Regions from separate parts of the Stenotrophomonas sp. 86428_Sma genome, predicted to be linked through region 1. Evidence: predicted binding sites of a transcription regulator. Region 1 holds the regulator's gene; each other region holds the start of a gene.
What was found. The regulator HrcA, encoded in region 1, represses chaperone genes, less so after heat shock. The targets are predictions, from matches to a motif close to TTNGCACTCNNNNNNNNNGAGTGCNAA.
Positions count from the first base shown of each region.

Region 2: rpoH (RNA polymerase sigma factor RpoH) is a predicted target of HrcA. The motif match lies at 1,309-1,335, and genes of this name have one in related genera.
Region 3: ACZK3J_RS20360 (co-chaperone GroES) is a predicted target of HrcA. The motif match lies at 4,648-4,674, and genes of this name have one in related genera.

Region 1 covers NZ_CM151156.1:1,938,567-1,944,563, forward strand. The annotation lists gene ACZK3J_RS09005 (SGNH/GDSL hydrolase family protein) at 1-353, opposite strand, end outside; gene ACZK3J_RS09010 (LysR family transcriptional regulator) at 451-1,368, shown strand; gene recN (DNA repair protein RecN) at 1,490-3,151, opposite strand; gene hrcA (heat-inducible transcriptional repressor HrcA) at 3,267-4,331, shown strand; gene grpE (nucleotide exchange factor GrpE) at 4,395-4,910, shown strand; gene dnaK (molecular chaperone DnaK) at 5,093-5,997, shown strand, end outside.
Region 2 covers NZ_CM151156.1:4,481,096-4,487,092, forward strand. The annotation lists one part of gene ACZK3J_RS20575 (IS3 family transposase) at 1-309, opposite strand, end outside; gene rpoH (RNA polymerase sigma factor RpoH) at 422-1,297, opposite strand; gene ACZK3J_RS20585 (BlaI/MecI/CopY family transcriptional regulator) at 1,656-2,048, shown strand; gene ACZK3J_RS20590 (M56 family metallopeptidase) at 2,045-3,571, shown strand; gene ACZK3J_RS20595 (serine hydrolase domain-containing protein) at 3,702-5,237, shown strand; gene ung (uracil-DNA glycosylase) at 5,275-5,988, opposite strand.
Region 3 covers NZ_CM151156.1:4,432,890-4,438,886, forward strand. The annotation lists gene ACZK3J_RS20340 (LLM class oxidoreductase) at 1-675, opposite strand, end outside; gene ACZK3J_RS20345 (glutathione S-transferase family protein) at 689-1,324, opposite strand; gene ACZK3J_RS20350 (LysR substrate-binding domain-containing protein) at 1,571-2,494, shown strand; gene groL (chaperonin GroEL) at 2,583-4,232, opposite strand; gene ACZK3J_RS20360 (co-chaperone GroES) at 4,314-4,601, opposite strand; gene ACZK3J_RS20365 (endonuclease) at 4,914-5,997, shown strand, end outside.

The DNA of each region.
Region 1 (5,997 bases):
CGTTCCTGACCGGGCTCGATCGATACGCCGGGCTGGCCGTCGAAACTGAGCGGCTGCGGGGTGGCACCCGCGTGTGCAGCCACGCTGGCCGCCCCGATCCGCAGCGGCTGGGTGCCGTAGGCATTGCTCAGCCGCACCCGCAGCCGGGGCCCGCCCAGGCTGATGCGCGCGGTCTGGCGGAAGGTCTGGTCCTGCAGCGTGGCCGGGACCAGGGTCGGGAACAGGAAATCGGCGCCCCAGACCGGTTGCGGACTGGCCTGCCAGCTGGCGACCCAGTGCGGGGCCGGGGCGGCACTGGCTGCGCTGGACAGGGCGATCAAGGCGGTCGCGGTGAGCTGGCTGAAGCGGTTCATCGGGCAATCCCGGGAGGAGGGAAGGCCATGGTGATTCTCCGTCCATCTGTGAACTAGACTGCGCATGGATAATCATCTGTGAACTGGATTCATCGCCATGGCGCGACCCGACATCAACCGATCCGGCGAACTGGAAGTGTTCGTGCGGGTGATCGAGACCGGTGGCTTCTCCGCGGCGGCCCGTACCCTGGACATGACGCCGTCGGCAGTCAGCAAGCTGGTAGCCCGGCTGGAGCAACGGCTGGGTACGCGTCTGCTGCAGCGCTCCACCCGCCAGCTGCAGCTGACCCCGGAAGGCTGCGCATTCTACGAGCGCGGCCTGCGCGTGCTGGCCGACCTGGAGGAGGCCGAGCGCTGTGCCAGCGCCCATGCCGAGCCGCGCGGACGGCTGCGGGTCAACTCCAACGTGCCGTTCGGCCAGCATTTCCTGTTGCCGCTGCTGCCGGCATTCCTGGAGCGCAATCCGCAGGTGGGGGTGGATCTGACCTTGAACGACGAGGTGATCGACCTGCTTGAGCAGCGCACCGACGTGGCGGTGCGGGCCGGCCCGCTGAAGAGTTCCAGCCTGGTGGCGCGACGGCTGGGTGCGACGCGGATGATGATCGTGGCCGCGCCAGCCTACGCGCAGCGGCATGGACTGCCGCGCAACGCTGAGGAGCTGATGTCGCACAACCGTTTGGACATCGGCCATGCGCGTGCGATGCAGGGCTGGCCGCTGCTGCAGGACGGACGCGAGCGGATGGTGCTGCCCAGTGGCAATGCCCGCGCCAGCAATGGCAACGCGCTGCGGCAGCTGGTGCTGGGCGGGTTGGGCATGGCGCGGCTGGCGACCTACCAGGTGCAGGAGGACATCGCCGCCGGACGCCTGCTGCCGGTGCTGGAGGAGGCCAACCCCGGTGACCTGGAAGAGGTGCACGCGGTGTTCCTGGGGCAGGGCGGCTACCTGCCGCTGCGGGTGCGCGCCTTCCTCGATTTCCTGGTGGAAACGGTGGATCTGGCGCGGCCACGGGGGTAGTGCCGGCCGCTGGCCGGCAACCTCATGATCTTCGTTCACCTGTGTTGGGTTGCCGGCCAGCGGCCGGCACTACCTCGCGCGTTGTAGATCCACGCCATGCGTGGATAACCGCGAACAGGCCTCAGACCTGCAGCAGCTTGCGTGCGGCGGCGCGCGCTTCCTTGCTCACTTCCACGCCGCCCAGCATGCGCGCCAGTTCTTCCTCGCGTGCCTTGCTGTCCAGCTTTTCCACCGCGCTCTGGGTCATGCCTTCCACCGGCGCCTTGCTGACCCGGTAATGCGCGTGGCCCTTGGAGGCGACCTGCGGCAGGTGGGTCACGCACAGCACCTGGCGCTTCTCGCCAAGGGCGCGCAGCTTCTGGCCGACGATATCCGCCACCGCGCCACCGATGCCGGAGTCGACCTCGTCGAACACCATGGTCGGCACCGCATCCAGGTCCAGCGCGGCCACTTCGATGGCCAGCGAAATGCGCGACAGTTCACCGCCCGAGGCCACCTTGCGCAGGGCGCGCGGTGGCTGGCCGGCGTTGGCGGCGACCAGGAACTCCACGCGCTCCGCACCCTGTGGATCGGGCTTGCTGGAATCCTGCGGCTCCAGTTCGATCAGGAACTGGCCACCGCCCATGCCCAGCTCGGCGATGATGCCGGTGGTGGTGGCCGACAGTTCGGCAGCGGCGCTGCGACGGCTGGCGGTCAGCACCTCGGCCTGTACGCGCCAGGCCGCAGCGGCCTTGTCGATTTCGCCGGCCAGGCGCTGCAGGCGCTCGTCGGCACCGCGCAGCTGTTCCACTTCGGCATGCATGCGCTCGCGCTGCGCGCCCAGCTCGTCCATCGGCACGCGGTGCTTGCGGGCCAGGTCGTGCAGGCGGCCGAGGCGACGCTCGTTCTCCTCGAACTGCTCCGGGTCGGCATCGAGGTCGTCGTGCACGCGGTCCAGCAGCGACAGGGCTTCGTGCAGCTGGATCGAGGCGTTCTCGATCAGGCCGTCCACCTCGCCCAGGCGCGGGTCGTGTTCGATCAGGCGCGACAGCTCGTGGCGCACCTGCTGTAGCAGGTCCAGCGCGGAACTGCCGTCGTCGCCATTGAGCTGGTTGCTGGCCGCCTGGCAGGCGCTCAGCAGGGCGCTGGCATGGGCCTGGCGGCGGTGGCTGGCACCGAGTGCGACGATCGACTCCGGTTCCAGGTCTTCGCGGTCCAGTTCGCGCAGCTGGTGCTCCAGGAAGCCGATCCGGTCACTGACGTCGCCCTGTTGCGACAGCGCCAGCGATTCATCGACCAGAGCCTGCCAGGCCGCGGCGGCGCGGCGCACCTGGCGGCGCTCGTTCTCGTTGCCGGCATAAGCGTCCAGCAGGGCCAGCTGCGACGGGCGCGTCAGCAGGGCCTGCTGTTCGTGCTGGCCATGGATCTCCACCAGCAACGAGGCCAGGTCGCCCAGCTGGGCCAGGGTCACCGGGCGGCCATTGATCCACGCCCGCGAACCGCCGTCGGCACGGATCACGCGGCGCAGCTGGCATTGTTCCTCGTCGTCCAGCTCGTTGTCGGCCAGCCACTGGCGCGCGGCCTGCAGCTGGTCCAGCGCGAACTCGGCGGAAAGTTCGGCGCGCGCAGCGCCGTGGCGGACCACGCCACTGTCGGCGCGCAGGCCGGACAGGAAGCCCAGCGCGTCGACCATCAGCGACTTGCCGGCGCCGGTCTCGCCTGAAACCACGGTCATGCCTGGCCCGAACTCCAGTTCGGTGGCGCGGACGACGGCAAAATCCTTGATCGAAAGATGTCTGAGCATGGGTAAGGGGGTATCAGCAGCCGCGCAACGCTAGCACGCGGGCGAGGGAGGTCCAATGACTTGCCAAGGTGATGCGCCGCCATTATCTAGTGTCCGTGTCTCACAGGTTGATTCCATGCACGGTTCTCCCGACCAGCTTGCCCCGCGTGCGCGCCATCTGCTGCGCACGCTGATTGCGCGTTACATCCAGGACGGTGAGCCGGTCGGCTCGCAGACGCTGGCGCGCGTGGCCGGCCTGGAGGTCAGCCCGGCCACCATCCGCAACATCCTCGGCGACCTGGAAGACCTGGGGCTGCTGGCCTCGCCGCACACCTCGGCCGGGCGCATCCCGACCGCGCATGGTTACCGGGTGTTCGTCGACAGCCTGTTGCAGATGCAGCCGCCGGGCGAGGGCGAGCTGGCCCGGTTGCGCCAGGAACTGGCCAGCGGCGGCAGCACCCAGGCCCTGCTCGGCAGCGCCTCGGAGCTGCTGTCGGCGATGAGCCACTTCGTTGGCGTGGTCAGCGCGCCACGACGCGAGCAGTTCGCCTTCCGACAGATCGATTTCGTGGCGCTGGACGGGCGCCGGGTGCTGGCGATCCTGGTGTTCGCCGACAACGAGGTGCAGAACCGGGTCATCGAGACCCGTCAGGACTTCGCGCCAGGCCAGCTGGAGCAGGTCGCCAACTACCTCAATGCGCATTTCGCCGGCCTGCCGATGGCCGAGATCCGCACCCGCCTGCTGCTGGAGCTGCGCGATGCCCGTTCCGAGCTGGAGCAGCTGCTGGCGCACAGCATCGAACTGGCCGAGCAGGCCCTGCAGCCGGCCGCCGACGACATGCTGGTGGCCGGCCAGACCCGGCTGATGGGGGTGCAGGACCTGTCGGACCTGGAGCGCCTGCGCGAACTGTTCGAGCTGTTCTCCAGCAAGCGCGAGATCCTGCAGCTGCTGGAGCGGACCATCCAGGCCCCGGGGGTGCGCATCTTCATTGGCGAGGAGACCGGGATGATGCCGTTGCAGGGGGTCTCGCTGGTCACCGCCCCGTACACCGCCAATGGCCAGGTACTGGGTGTGCTGGGCGTGATCGGCCCCAAGCGGATGGCCTACGACCGCATGATTCCGCTGGTCCAGGCCACCGCCGATGTGCTCGGCGCGGCCTTTTCACCGGCCGGGCGCACTCCCGGCACATCCGACGCTTGAAACGCAGCATCCCGCCCACACTAGGGTGGGTGGAGGCGGAGATTGACCGCCAGGGACCCAGACATGAACCACGAACATCCAGATATCGAATCCCAGCAGACTGCCGCCGATGCGGCCGCCGCCGCCGGCGTCAACGACGAAGTGGAGCGCCTGCGCGCCGAAGTCGAGCAGATCAAGGCCGATGCGCTGCGTGAGCGCGCCGACCTCGAGAACCAGCGCAAGCGTGTTGCCCGTGACATCGAGCAGGCCCGCAAGTTCGCCAACGAGAAGCTGCTTGGCGAGCTGCTGCCGGTATTCGACAGCCTGGATGCCGGCCTGAAGGCCGCCGGCGACGACCCGCACCCGCTGCGCGAAGGCCTGGAGCTGACCTACAAGCAGCTGCTGAAGGTCGCTGCCGACAACGGCCTGGTCCTGCTGGACCCGATCGGCCAGCCGTTCAACCCGGAACACCACCAGGCGATCAGCCAGGTGCCGACCCCGGGCGCCGCCCCGGGCAGCGTGGTGACCGTGTTCCAGAAGGGCTACCTGCTCAACGAGCGCCTGCTGCGGCCGGCGCTGGTGGTGGTGGCCGCCGATTGATCGGCCGGGCCGGGCGATGCCCGGTCCCGGTCGTGCCAGGCCATGCCTGGCAAGGTTTTCCAGGCGCTGAACACAGCGTTCGGGAGATGGCTTGAATGTTCCACGAGCCTCCCCCACATCGTATTCATCCACCGGCCGAGCGGCCGGACTGACCCCAACAAGCATCCTCAGGAGTCTCCCCCATGGGCAAGATCATTGGTATCGACCTCGGCACCACCAACTCGTGCGTGGCGATCATGGACGGCGGCAAGGCCCGCGTCATCGAGAATTCGGAAGGCGATCGCACCACCCCGTCGATCGTCGCCTACACCAAGGACGGCGAAGTCCTGGTCGGCGCCTCGGCCAAGCGCCAGGCCGTGACCAACCCGAAGAACACCTTCTATGCGGTGAAGCGCCTGATCGGCCGCAAGTTCACCGACGCCGAAGTGCAGAAGGACATCGCCCACGTCCCGTACGGCATCCTGGCCCATGACAATGGCGACGCCTGGGTGTCGACCAGCGACGGCAAGAAGATGGCCCCGCAGGAAATCTCGGCCAAGGTGCTGGAAAAGATGAAGAAGACCGCCGAGGACTTCCTCGGTGAGAAGGTCACCGAAGCGGTCATCACCGTGCCGGCCTACTTCAACGACAGCCAGCGCCAGGCGACCAAGGACGCCGGCCGCATTGCCGGCCTGGACGTCAAGCGCATCATCAACGAGCCGACTGCGGCTGCGCTGGCCTATGGTCTGGACAAGGGCGACAACAAGGATCGCAAGATCGTGGTGTACGACCTGGGCGGCGGCACCTTCGACGTCTCGGTGATCGAGATCGCCAACGTCGACGGCGAGAAGCAGTTCGAAGTGCTGGCCACCAACGGCGACACCTTCCTGGGCGGCGAAGACTTCGACAACCGCGTCATCGAGTACCTGGTTGAAGAGTTCAACAAGGACCAGGGCATCGACCTGCGCAAGGATCCGCTGGCCCTGCAGCGCCTGAAGGATGCTGCCGAGCGCGCCAAGATCGAGCTGTCCAGCGCCCAGCAGACCGAAGTGAACCTGCCGTACGTCACCGCTGACGCGTCGGGTCCGAAGCACCTGAACATCAAGCT
Region 2 (5,997 bases), 2.4 Mb from region 1:
TTCGAAAAGCTGTGCTTTCTCGTTGGCCTCCCGCAACTGGACCTGCAGGGCCTTGATCTGTTGTTCCGGCGTCAGCGGCGTGGCCGGTCCACTTTTGGGAGAAGTCGTCATGGGGGCAGATGATGCACCACCTGACCAATCCTGCCGACCATGGCGGCGAAGCCACTTCAGAACCGTGCTGCTACCTTGGATACCGTATCGCTCCTGAGCCTTCTTATAGGTCAGTTCTCCACGCTCGACCTGATCGACCACGGACAACTTGAAGGCCAGCGAGTAATCCCGCTGACTGCGCCTGATTGTTGATTTCATTGAACATTCCTTTTCCAGAGGGAAAAGGTGTCAACCCAATTCAGGACGGGTCAACCAAAAAGAAAAGGCCCGGCAATGCCGGGCCTTTTCATTGCTTCAACGCCATCCCGCCTTACGCGGTGAACAGCGCCTTCATCTTCTTCAGCGCGTTCGCTTCAACCTGGCGGATGCGCTCGGCCGATACGCCGTACTCGTCAGCCAGTTCCTGCAGCGTCACCTTGCTGTCGGCATCCAGCCAGCGACGGCGGATGATGTCGCGCGAACGGGCATCCAGCTCGGCCAGGCCTTCGCGCAGCAGCTGCATCTGGTTGTCTTCGCTGTCGGCACGCTCGTAGGCCATCGACGGGTCTTCGTCGTTGGCGACCAGGAACGCAGCCGGAGACGGCGGCGCGTGTTCGTTGTCCTCGTCGGTCGGCGCATCGAAACCGATATCGCGACCGGACAGGCGCGACTCCATTTCCATGACCTCGCGCTCGGACACGTTCAGGTCCTTGGCCACCGCGCTCACTTCGGCCGCGTTCATCCAGCCCAGGCGCGTCTTCGACTTGCGCAGGTTGAAGAACAGCTTGCGCTGCGCCTTGGTGGTGGCGACCTTCACGATGCGCCAGTTCTTCAGGATGAACTCGTGCATCTCGGCACGGATCCAGTGCACGGCGAAGGACACCAGGCGCACGCCCATTTCGGGGTCGAAGCGCTTGACCGCCTTCATCAGGCCGATGTTGCCTTCCTGGATCAGGTCGCCCAGGGCGAGGCCGTAGCCGTTGTAGCCGCGGGCCACGTGCACCACGAAGCGCAGGTGCGAATGCACCAGTTCGCGCGCGGCGTCCAGATCGTTGCCGTCGCGGAAGCGACGGGCCAGGTCCTGTTCGTCATCGACCGACAGCACCGGGATCTGGTGCACGGCACCGATGTAGGCGTCCAGCGAACCGAGCGCACTGGGAATCGGGAGATTGTTTGCCACAAGGGCAGTAGAGGTGTTCTGGCTCATAGGCACCCATCTTAGCAGTCCGGGATTTGGACTGCTAAAGGAGGAAAAAGTTCCAGCATCCTATTGATGCAACACTGGTCCCAAACAGAGCCCTACCGTAGCGCGATTTGATGACAGTGGCGAGCGCGCTTTTCGGGATTCACAATCCCTTGGAATTCAAGCAATTACCTACCGGAAACCGGCCGATTCCGGTCAAGCGGAGCTGAACGGGTAGGCCTGGAGGCGCATTCAGGGGCGGGGATGTTGCCAGATGTTCAGCCCCGCGCGCCACAGGCTCGATGTTTTACTACTAAAAAACCCGTTGACAGCCATGCGGCAGCATGCTCCGATGCATCAACTAATTCATACGTAGATGCGCATGGCCCGCCCCGCCTCCCAGACTCCCACCCCGGCCGAGCAGGCCATCCTCGACATCCTCTGGGACAAGGGCGAAGCCTCCGTGCGCGAAGTGGCCGATGTGCTCGGCGAACACAAGCCGGTTGCGTACACCACGGTGCTGACCATGTTCAACGTGCTGGCGAAGAAAGGCTTTGTCAGTCATCGCCAGGAAGGTCGCGCCTACATCTATCACGCCACGCTCAGCCGCGAGCAGGCCCGCCGGCAAGCGCTCGACCATCTGCTGCATCAGTTCTTCGACGGCTCACCAAACGTGTTGGCACAGCACCTGGTGGACGAACGCCAAATCGACCGCAACGAACTGCAGGCACTGCAGCAGCGCATCAGCGATGCCAGGGCCGGGAGGAAGGAATGAACCTCATCGACATGGCGATGGCACTGGGCCTTCGGCAGTTGCTGTTGTCTGCCGTTGTGCTGCTGCCCGCGCTGTGGCTGGCACGGCGGCGGGCCCTCAGTGCCGAACAGCGCTCCTGGCTGCTGACCGCCGCGATGGCAGCAGCCCTGCTGTTGCCGCTCAGCGCCTTCCTGCCGGGCTGGTCGACCACCCTGCCTGCACCGGCACCGCCCGCCGCCGCGTTCCACCCCCTGCCCGGCGAAGGCGCAACGGCGGGAGAGGCCATCTTCGAAGCTGGACGGCAGCCCGACATCTATTACGTCGAACTACCGAAGACCCTGCCGACAGTGCTTGCAGTGGTGTGGCTGCTGGGCACCCTGTGGCTGGGCATGCGCCTGCTGGACGCGATGCTGCACGCGCGCCGGCTGCGGCGGCTGGCACAACCGGCGTCCGCCGGACTGCGCGCGGCCCTGGCCGACATCGTGCCCGCCCACGTGACGATCGCCACCTGCGCCGTCGACGGGCCGATGGTGGTCGGCCTGTGGCGCCCGCAGATCCTGCTGCCCCGCCCCTTGCTGGCACGGCTGGACAACAACGTGCTGCGCGACATCGTCCGCCACGAGGTTGCACACCTGCATCGACGCGATCTGTGGACAAGCACGCTGCTGCGGGCGGGAACAGCACTGTTCTGGTGGAATCCACTCCTGCACCTTGCCCAGGCACGCCTGGCGCTACTGCGCGAAATGGCCTGTGATGCACGCGCTGCGATGCAGGCACGCGAACCGCTGGACTATGCAGGCTCGCTGCTGGCCGGTATCGAACAGCTTCAGGCCCTGCGCGAAGAGGCGCCGACGCTTGCACTGGGCATGTTCAGTGCACGCAGCCAGCTGGCGCAGCGCATCGACCAACTGCTGGACGCCCCGTCGTACGCCCCTCGGCGCCGCAGTCTGTTGATGCTGGGCCTGCTGCTTCTGCTGGCCTGCGTCGGCACCGCGGTGGCTGTCTCACCACGACTGGCCTCACCAGCGGCCAGCACCTCCGATACGCGCGTCAACACTCTGCTCCAGGCCGCCAGCACGCATGACCTCGCGCAGGTCCACGCGTTGGCGGTGGCGGGCGTCGATCTCGATGCGCGCGTGCTCGGCGATGGCACGGCGCTGATCCAGGCCATCCGCGCACGCGATCCGGTGATGGTCGACGCCCTGCTGCAGCTGGGAGCCGACCCTGATCGCGCTGCGCTGGGCGAAGGCAATCCGTTGATCGTCGCCTCCGCGCTGGGCCTGCAACCCATCGTCGAGCAGCTGGTGCAGGCCGGTGCAGACGTCAACCGGGTCGTGACCTATGACGAGACGCCGCTGATCAATGCCTCGCGCGAAGGGCATCTGGTCACCGTGCAGTACCTGCTCGCGCACGGCGCCGATATCAACCTGGGGGTGGAAGCCGACGGCTGGCTGGGCCGCTGGCGGACACCGTTGAACCAGGCCGGCACCGCGGCCGTACGCGATTACCTGCTGACGCAGGGCGCCCGCCGCGAACGACGCTGACTCCGCCGCCGCATCGCCTTCTGCGCTGCGGCGGCAACCTGTTCCACCCGCAACGATCGGACGCGGCAGGCGTGCGTGGCAACGCCTGCGCCGATCCCAACCCTCTTCCACTCCCGCAAGGATGTCGATGATGAACCGCCTGTTGCTGTGTTCGCTGCTGGTCTGCCTGACCCCGTTCCACGTGATGGCCACTGACGCCAGCGCAGAAGACGCCGCGCGCTTTGCCCAGGCAATGGCCCACGGCCTGCGCCCCAGCACCGCGCAGCTGGGCGCGGCGCTGCCGCAGTGGTCGATCGAGGAACGCCTTGCCCATTACAAGGTGCCGGGTGCCGCCGTTGCGGTGATCCGCGATGGCAAGGTGGTGTACGCCGCCGGGTACGGCCTGCGCCAGGCAGGCACGCGCGACGCGGTGGATGCCGATACCGTGTTCTCGGTGGGCTCGGTCAGCAAGATGGGCGCTGCGGCGACCACCCTGAAGCTGGTTGCTGCCGGCAAGGTCTCGCTGGAGGAGAACATCGATCCCCGCCTGCACCGCTGGCATGTGCCTGCCGATGCGCAGGGACTGCACCCGCCGATCAACCTGCGCATGCTGCTCTCGCACACCGCCGGCTTCAACGTGCATGGCTTCCAGGACTACCAGCCCGCCGAGCGCTTGCCGACCCTGCTGCAGACACTGGATGGACTGGCGCCTGCAAAGAATGAACCGATACGCCTGATCCACGCACCCGGCCAGCAGGTCGACTATTCCGGTGGCGGCTACACGGTGGTGCAGCTGGCGATCGAAGACCTGACGGGCAGAGCATTCGCTGACGTCGCACGTCGCGAGGTGTTCGCGCCACTGGGCATGTCCCGCAGCACGTACCAGAACCCCTTGCCTGCCGGCTACGGCAACGTTGCCCATGCGCACGACAACAAAGGCCTGCCGGAGGCCCTGCCACGCGGCTGGCAGAGCTTTCCGGAACAGGCGGCGTCCGGGCTGTGGACCAGCGCCAACGACATGGGCCTGTTCGTCGCGGCCCTGCTGCGCAGCATCCGCACGAAGGATGGATGGCTGCCGCAGTCATTGGCCCTGCAGATGGTCAGCGAAGTGGCGCCGGCCGGTCGTGGCCTGGGACCGGAGCTGGCCGGCACCGGTGCCAGTCGCCGCTTCTTCCACAATGGCAGCAATGACAGCTATCACGCCGGCATCGAAGGCTACCCGGAGAGCGGCGATGGATTCGTCATCCTGACCAATGGCGACAACGGCCCCGCGCTGCGTGGGGAGATCCGCAATGCCCTGTCCGATGCGCTCGGCCACAACGCCAAGCCGGTCATCCGCACGCTGGATCCTGCATTGCTGGCGGAGGGCTATCCGCGCTTCAGCGGTCGCTTCGTACTCGATGACACCCTGCCCATGGATCTGCGCAGCGGCCTGGCCGATTGGTTCGACGTCACGACCCTGGACGTGCAGGCGGTCGATGCTGGACTGCAGTTGCGCCTGCCCGGGCGTGATGCACCGGTCGCGCTGCAGGCGCTGACGCCCGTCCGCTTCCTGGCAGGCAGTGCGGGGGCGGAACTGCTGTTCCATCGCGGCGGCGATGGCACCGTGCAGGCGTTGAGCGTGATCGCCGAAGGCGCGCGTGCCTACTACCGGCGCGCGGATCCCGCACCAGCAGCGAGCCACTGATCCATCGCTGGCGGCGCCGGGCCCCTGCCCGGCCCGCTCAGAGCGCCGAACGCGGCGGCAGCGACCAGTCGATCGGGGCCTGGCCGCGGCGCTGCAGGTACTCGTTGGCCATCGAGAAATGCTGGCAGCCCAGGAAGCCGCGGTGGGCCGACAGTGGCGACGGGTGCGGCGACTTCAGCACACGGTGGCGGCGAGTGTCGATGACCTTGCCCTTCTTCTGCGCGTACGCGCCCCAGAGCATGAACACCAGGCCGTCGCGTTCGCGGTTGAGCACATCCACCACGTGGTCGGTGAAACCTTCCCAGCCACGCCCCTGGTGGGCACCGGCCTGGCCCTCTTCCACCGTCAGCACGGCATTGAGCAGCAGCACACCGCGCTGCGCCCACGGGATCAGGCAGCCATGGTCCGGACGCGGGATACCGAGATCGCTCTCGATCTCCTTGTAGATGTTCAGCAGCGACGGCGGCACCGGCACTCCGGGCGCCACCGAGAAGCTCAGCCCATGCGCCTGACCGCGGCCGTGGTACGGGTCCTGGCCGAGGATCACCACCTTCACCTGCTCGAACGGCGTGGCATCGAACGCAGCGAAGATCTGCGGGCCGGGCGGGAACACCGCCGCACCGCTGGCCTTGCGCTGGCGCAGGAAGCTGGACAGCTCGCGCATCTGCGGCTGCATCAGGTAATCGCCGACATGCTGCTTCCAGCTCGGCTCGAGCTGGATCGTCGGGGTGCCGGCTACTTCATCAATCATCACGCCACT
Region 3 (5,997 bases), 2.4 Mb from region 1:
TGGATAGGTCAGCCACCCATCGGCATGCTGGCCGATCCACTCCAGTGGCTGACGTGCGCCACCGGTGACAACCAGCGGAACGCGGCCACTGACCGTGGGCGGCAGCAACTGCACGCCCTGCCCGGCACCGGCGTGTGTCATCCGCCCATCCGTGCCCGGTTGCAGCCAACGGCGCATCTCGTTCATTGCGGTGGCGAAACGCTCTCCGCGCGCCGCGTGCTCCAGTCCATAGGCCGGGAACTCCAGCGGTCGATCACCGGACGCCACACCCATCACCAGCCGCCCACCGGACAGCTGATCGATCGACGCCGCGGCCTTGGCCAGATCGATCGGATGGCGAAGTGGCAGCACCACGCTGCCGGTGGCCAGGGCCACGCGCTGTGTGCGCGCTGCCAGCCACGCAAGGTAGGTGAATGGATCGAACAGCTGGCCTGCATCACCGAACAGCGGATCGAACAGCGGCACGTCGCGCACCCATACCGCGGCAAAGTTGTGGCGGTCGATCTCCTCCACCAGCCGCGCCTGGCCCTGCAGCACGGCCATGTCGCCCTGGTAGAAGCGCAGCGGCAGGTAGATGCCCAGCGTCAGTGCATCGGCGCGGAACATGCGCTGGTAGCCCGGGTGCGCGGCAAAGACCGGCGCCGACGCGCCCGGCATCGCAATGGAATCATTCATCAGCATCGCCTCCTTACGGACCGGTGGCCGGCTCGGGCAGCTGCACGCCGCGCTGTACCGCAGGGCGTGCTGCAACCCGCGCGTACCACGCATCCAGATGGCGATGCCGCGACAAATCGATGTCGATGATGCGGGCGATATGCAGCCAGCCGAAGTGGGCGATGTCGGCAATCGAGTAGTGATCGCCAGCCAACCACTCGCGTCCCTGCAGGCGCTGGTCGAGTACGCCGAACAGCTCGTCGCTCAGGCGGCGGTAGCGTTCGATTGCCGCGGAATCGGGCTGTTGTGCGAAATGCTCGAAGTGCACGCGCTGGCCGAGGATCGGGCCGACGCTGGCGGCATGGAACATCAGCCAGGTCAGCGTCTCCCAGCGCGCAGCCGGTTCGGAAGGCAGCAACGCATTGCCCTGTTCGGCCAGGTACATCAGGATCGCCGCCGATTCGAAGACAACGATGCCGCGCGCGCGATCTTCCAGCACGGGAATGCGGCCATGCGGGTTGAGCCGCAGGAAGTCGGGATGGCGATGTTCGCCATCGGCGATGTGGACGTGGTGAAGGCGATAGGGAAGACCCAGCTCTTCCAGTGCGATGGTGGCCTTGAAGCCATTGGGAGAACTGTCGGAGTACAGGTGCAGCGAAGGTTCGTTCATGGGAATCCTGGACGGCAGGGAGCGACGGCAGGTACCGGCCGTTGAAGGTGGCCGGGCGATGCGGGAACGGGCGCTGCAGCAGCCGTGCAGGCAGTCTAGGAAAGGCCTGCGTCGCGGGGAAACGATGTCTTCTGCACGGGGAGTTGAGCGGGGCTCAACGTGCGCGACGCGCGCGCGACAGGCTGCAGTGTGGTCGATATGCTGTCGCAGCGCGGCGCGTGCCGACGCGGTTACAGGAGAGTGGAGATGGGTGCGGTGCTGCCGCTGCTGGGCCTGCGGGCCTTCGTTGAAACCGGCCGACATGGCAGCCTGACCGCCGCCGCCGATGCGATGGGGGTGACACCTGGTGCAATCAGCCAGCAGCTTCGACAGCTGCAGGAGCGGCTGGGCGTGAGCCTGTTCGACCGCACCCGGCATGGCGTGGTGCTCAGTGCAGCCGGCGCGCGCGTGTATCCGGAGCTGCTGCAGGCCTTCGATCAGATCGCACAGAGCCTGCAGACACTCGAACGCTGGGAAACCCGGTGCACGCTACGCATCAGCGCGGCACCGAGCTTCGCCGCACAGTGGTTGGCGCCGCGACTGGGCCGGTTCAGTGCGTTGCATCCGCAGGTGGACGTGCAGCTGGACTCGAGCGCGGCGTTGGTCGACCTGCGCCGCGAGGGGGTGGACATCGCGATCCGTCATGGACTGGGCCGCTACCCTGGCCTGCATGCCGAGCATCTTCTGGCGCCGGTACTGCTGCCGGTGGCCAGCCCTGCGCTGCTGGCCAGCGCGCCTGCCGTGGGTACGGTGCAGGATTGCCTGCAGCTGCCGCTGCTGCAGGACGCCGACCGCAGCGACTGGCGGCTGTGGTTCCAGGCACTGGATCTACCCGTCGATGAACGACTGGAGCGCGGCCCTGCGTTCGATGACGACCTGTTGCTGATCCGCGCGGCGGTGGCCGGGCAAGGCATCGCCCTGGTGCGCGACATCCACGCGGCCGAAGAACTCGCCAATGGCCGGCTGCAGGTGGTGATCGACCAGCCCTGGCCACAGGCCTTTGCCTACTACGCGGTGACGCGTGCGGACGGCGAGGCCAACGCGGCGATACCTGCTTTCATGACCTGGTTGCATGCAGCATTGATGACGCCGCAGGCAGCAGGCACACACACCCTGCAGGACGCAGGATAAGCCGCTCGAAAAGCGATGCCATTGCAGCCGGCCACAAAAAAACCCCGCCTTGCAGCGGGGTTTTTCATTGCGGTGCGAATGCGGGGACTTAGAAGTCCATGCCGCCCATGCCACCCATGCCGCCCATGCCACCGGCGCCACCCATGGCCGGCTCGTCCTTCTTCGGAGCTTCGGCAACCATGGCTTCGGTGGTGATCATCAGGCCAGCGATCGAGGCCGCGTTCTGCAGCGCCGAACGGGTCACCTTGGTCGGGTCCAGGATGCCGAACTGCAGCATGTCGCCGAACTCGCCGGTGGCGGCGTTGTAGCCGAAGCTGCCGGTGCCTTCCTTGACCTTGTTGATGATGACCGACGGCTCGTCACCGGCGTTGGCAACGATCTCGCGCAGCGGGGCTTCCATCGCACGCAGGGCGATCTGGATGCCGTGGTTCTGGTCTTCGTTGGCGCCCTTCAGGCCGGCCAGCGCGGTGATCGCGCGGACCAGGGCAACGCCGCCGCCCGGAACCACGCCTTCTTCAACGGCCGCACGGGTGGCGTGCAGGGCGTCGTCGACGCGATCCTTCTTTTCCTTCATTTCGATTTCGGTCGAGGCGCCGACCTTGATCACGGCAACACCGCCGGCCAGCTTGGCCACGCGTTCCTGCAGCTTCTCGCGGTCGTAATCCGAGGAGGTGTCCTGGATCTGGGTCTTGATCTGCGCCACGCGTGCATCAACGTTGGCCTTGTCGCCGACGCCGTCGATGATGGTGGTGTTCTCCTTGGAGACCTGCACCTTCTTGGCGCGGCCCAGGTCCTTGATGGTGGCCTTCTCCAGCGACAGGCCGACTTCTTCGGAGATCACGGTGCCGCCGGTCAGCACGGCCATGTCTTCCAGCATCGCCTTGCGACGGTCGCCGAAGCCCGGCGCCTTGACGGCCACGACCTTGACGATGCCACGGATGGTGTTGACGACCAGGGTGGCCAGCGCTTCGCCTTCAACTTCCTCGGCCACGATCAGCAGCGGCTTGCCGGCCTTGGCGACGCCTTCCAGCACCGGCAGCAGGTCACGGACGTTGGAGATCTTCTTGTCGTGCAGCAGGATGAACGGGTCATCCAGGTCAGCGGTCTGCGACTGCTGGTTGTTGATGAAGTACGGCGACAGGTAGCCGCGGTCGAACTGCATGCCCTTGACCACGTCCAGCTCGTTGTCCAGGCCCGAGCCTTCTTCAACGGTGATGACGCCTTCCTTGCCGACTTCCTTCATCGCGTCAGCGATGATCTGGCCGATCGACTCGTCCGAGTTGGCCGAGATGGTACCGACCTGGGCGATCGCCTTGTCGTCGGCGGTCGGCTTGGAGATGTTCTTCAGCTCGGCGACGGCGGCCGAAACGGCCTTGTCGATACCGCGCTTGAGGTCCATCGGGTTCATGCCGGCGGCAACGGCCTTGGCGCCTTCGCGGATCAGGGCCTGGGCCAGCACGGTGGCGGTGGTGGTGCCGTCGCCGGCATCGTCGTTGGTGCGCGAAGCAACTTCCTTCACCATCTGCGCGCCCATGTTCTCGAACTTGTCAGCCAGTTCGATTTCCTTGGCGACGGAGACGCCGTCCTTGGTGATGGTCGGGGCGCCGAAGCTCTTTTCCAGCACGACGTTGCGGCCCTTCGGGCCCAGGGTGGCCTTGACGGCATTGGCGAGAACGTTGACGCCGCGCACCATGCGCGAACGGGCGTCTTCACCGAAACGAATATCCTTGGCAGCCATTGCATTTACCTCATTGGTAGCGCCGGACGATGCCCGGCGGCTGGGAGTTTGGGATCAGGTTGAAACAGGTCGCGCCGAGGCTCAGCCGATGACGGCGAGCACGTCGTCTTCGCGCAGGACCTTGTATTCGACGCCTTCGCTCTTGTACGAGCTGCCGGCGTACTGGCCATAGATGACCTTGTCGCCGACCTTCAGCGACGGCGCGCGCACGTTGCCGTTGTCCAGCGGCTTGCCCGGGCCGACGGCCACGACCTCACCCTTGGTGGACTTTTCCTTGGCCGAGTCGGGGATGACGATGCCACCGGCGGAGATTTCGTCGGCTTCGATCGGCTTGACCACAACGCGGTCGTGCAGCGGCTTGATGCTCATAGGAGACCTCTTAAGTGATTGATTGGTCTAAAAAAGTCCGGCGATGTTAGCACTCACCCCAGGCGAGTGCCAGAACCGCACGTGAAGAAACCCGACAACGTCGGGAGCAGGGCAGAGATGGAGCCGCGCCGCCCCCTTTCAAGGGCGGAATGAAAAAATTTTTTCCACCCGCGCGCCTCGGCCACGGCGTCGGTCCTGGACAATTTCGGTGACAAGCGTCGCACTGTCAGATATCTGACGTTCATTTACGACAAAGTGTCACTGGATCGGCCTTAGGCTCGGTCAGGCATTCCCAATCACAAGGAGTAGTCGATGCGATTGCTGTCCCCGCTTGCCGCCGCCTGCCTGCTGGCACTGGCCGCGGCGCCGGCCCAGGCCGAGGTCTTCATCAATGAACTGCACTACGACGACAGCACCGCCGCCGGTGACGTCGGCGAAGTCATCGAAGTGGTCGCTACCGCAGGTGAAGACCTGTCCGGCTACCGCCTCTACCTCTACAACGGCAGCAATCCTTCGGCCGCCACGGTCTACGCCAACAACCCGGTCCCGGCCGGCACCGCCGCCGGTTGCGGCAGCGCCAGCATCGCCGTGGTCAACTACCCGACCAACGGCATCCAGAACGGCCCGAACGACGGCATCGCCCTGGTCGACGCCAGCGGCAAGGTGGTCCAGTTCCTCAGCTACGAGGGCGCCATCACCGCCTCCGGTGGCCCTGCCGCCGGCATGACCAGCCAGAACATTCCGGTGGCCGAGACCAACAGCACGGCCCCCGGCACCTCGCTGCAGCTGACCGGCAGCGGCAGCCAGTACGCCCACTTCACCTGGGCCGAGTCGGCCAGGCAGACCTTCGGCAGCTGCAACAACGGCCAGACCTTCAGCGGCGGCGGCACCCCGGGCCCGAACACGCCGCCGTCGGTGTCCACCACCACCCCGGCGCAGGGCAGCAGCACCTTCCCGGCCGCGGCCGATCTGGAAGTGGTGTTCAGCGAGACGGTGAACCTGGCCAGCGGCGCGTTCGCGCTGAGCTGCGGTACCTCCGGCATCGTGCCGCTGACCTACCCGGCCAGCGGCCGCAGCGTGAAGCTGTCCACCAACACCGCGCTGGTGGCCGGTGAAGCCTGCCGCTTCGACATCCGCGCCGCGCGCATCACCGACCTGCAGGGGGCGCACCCCGCCGCCGACAGCCGCATCGCCTTCACCGTGGCCAGCACCGGCGGCAATCCGGACCCGGGCAACCCGGGCGTGCCGGCCGGTTACTACTCCAAGGTCAATACCAGCAGCCCCAGCCAGCTGCGCTGCTCGCTGCACGCCACCATCAAGGGCCACACCGCCTACCCGTACAGCGGCTCGGGCACCAGCACCTGGACCATCCTGGAAATCGCCGACGAGGATCCGA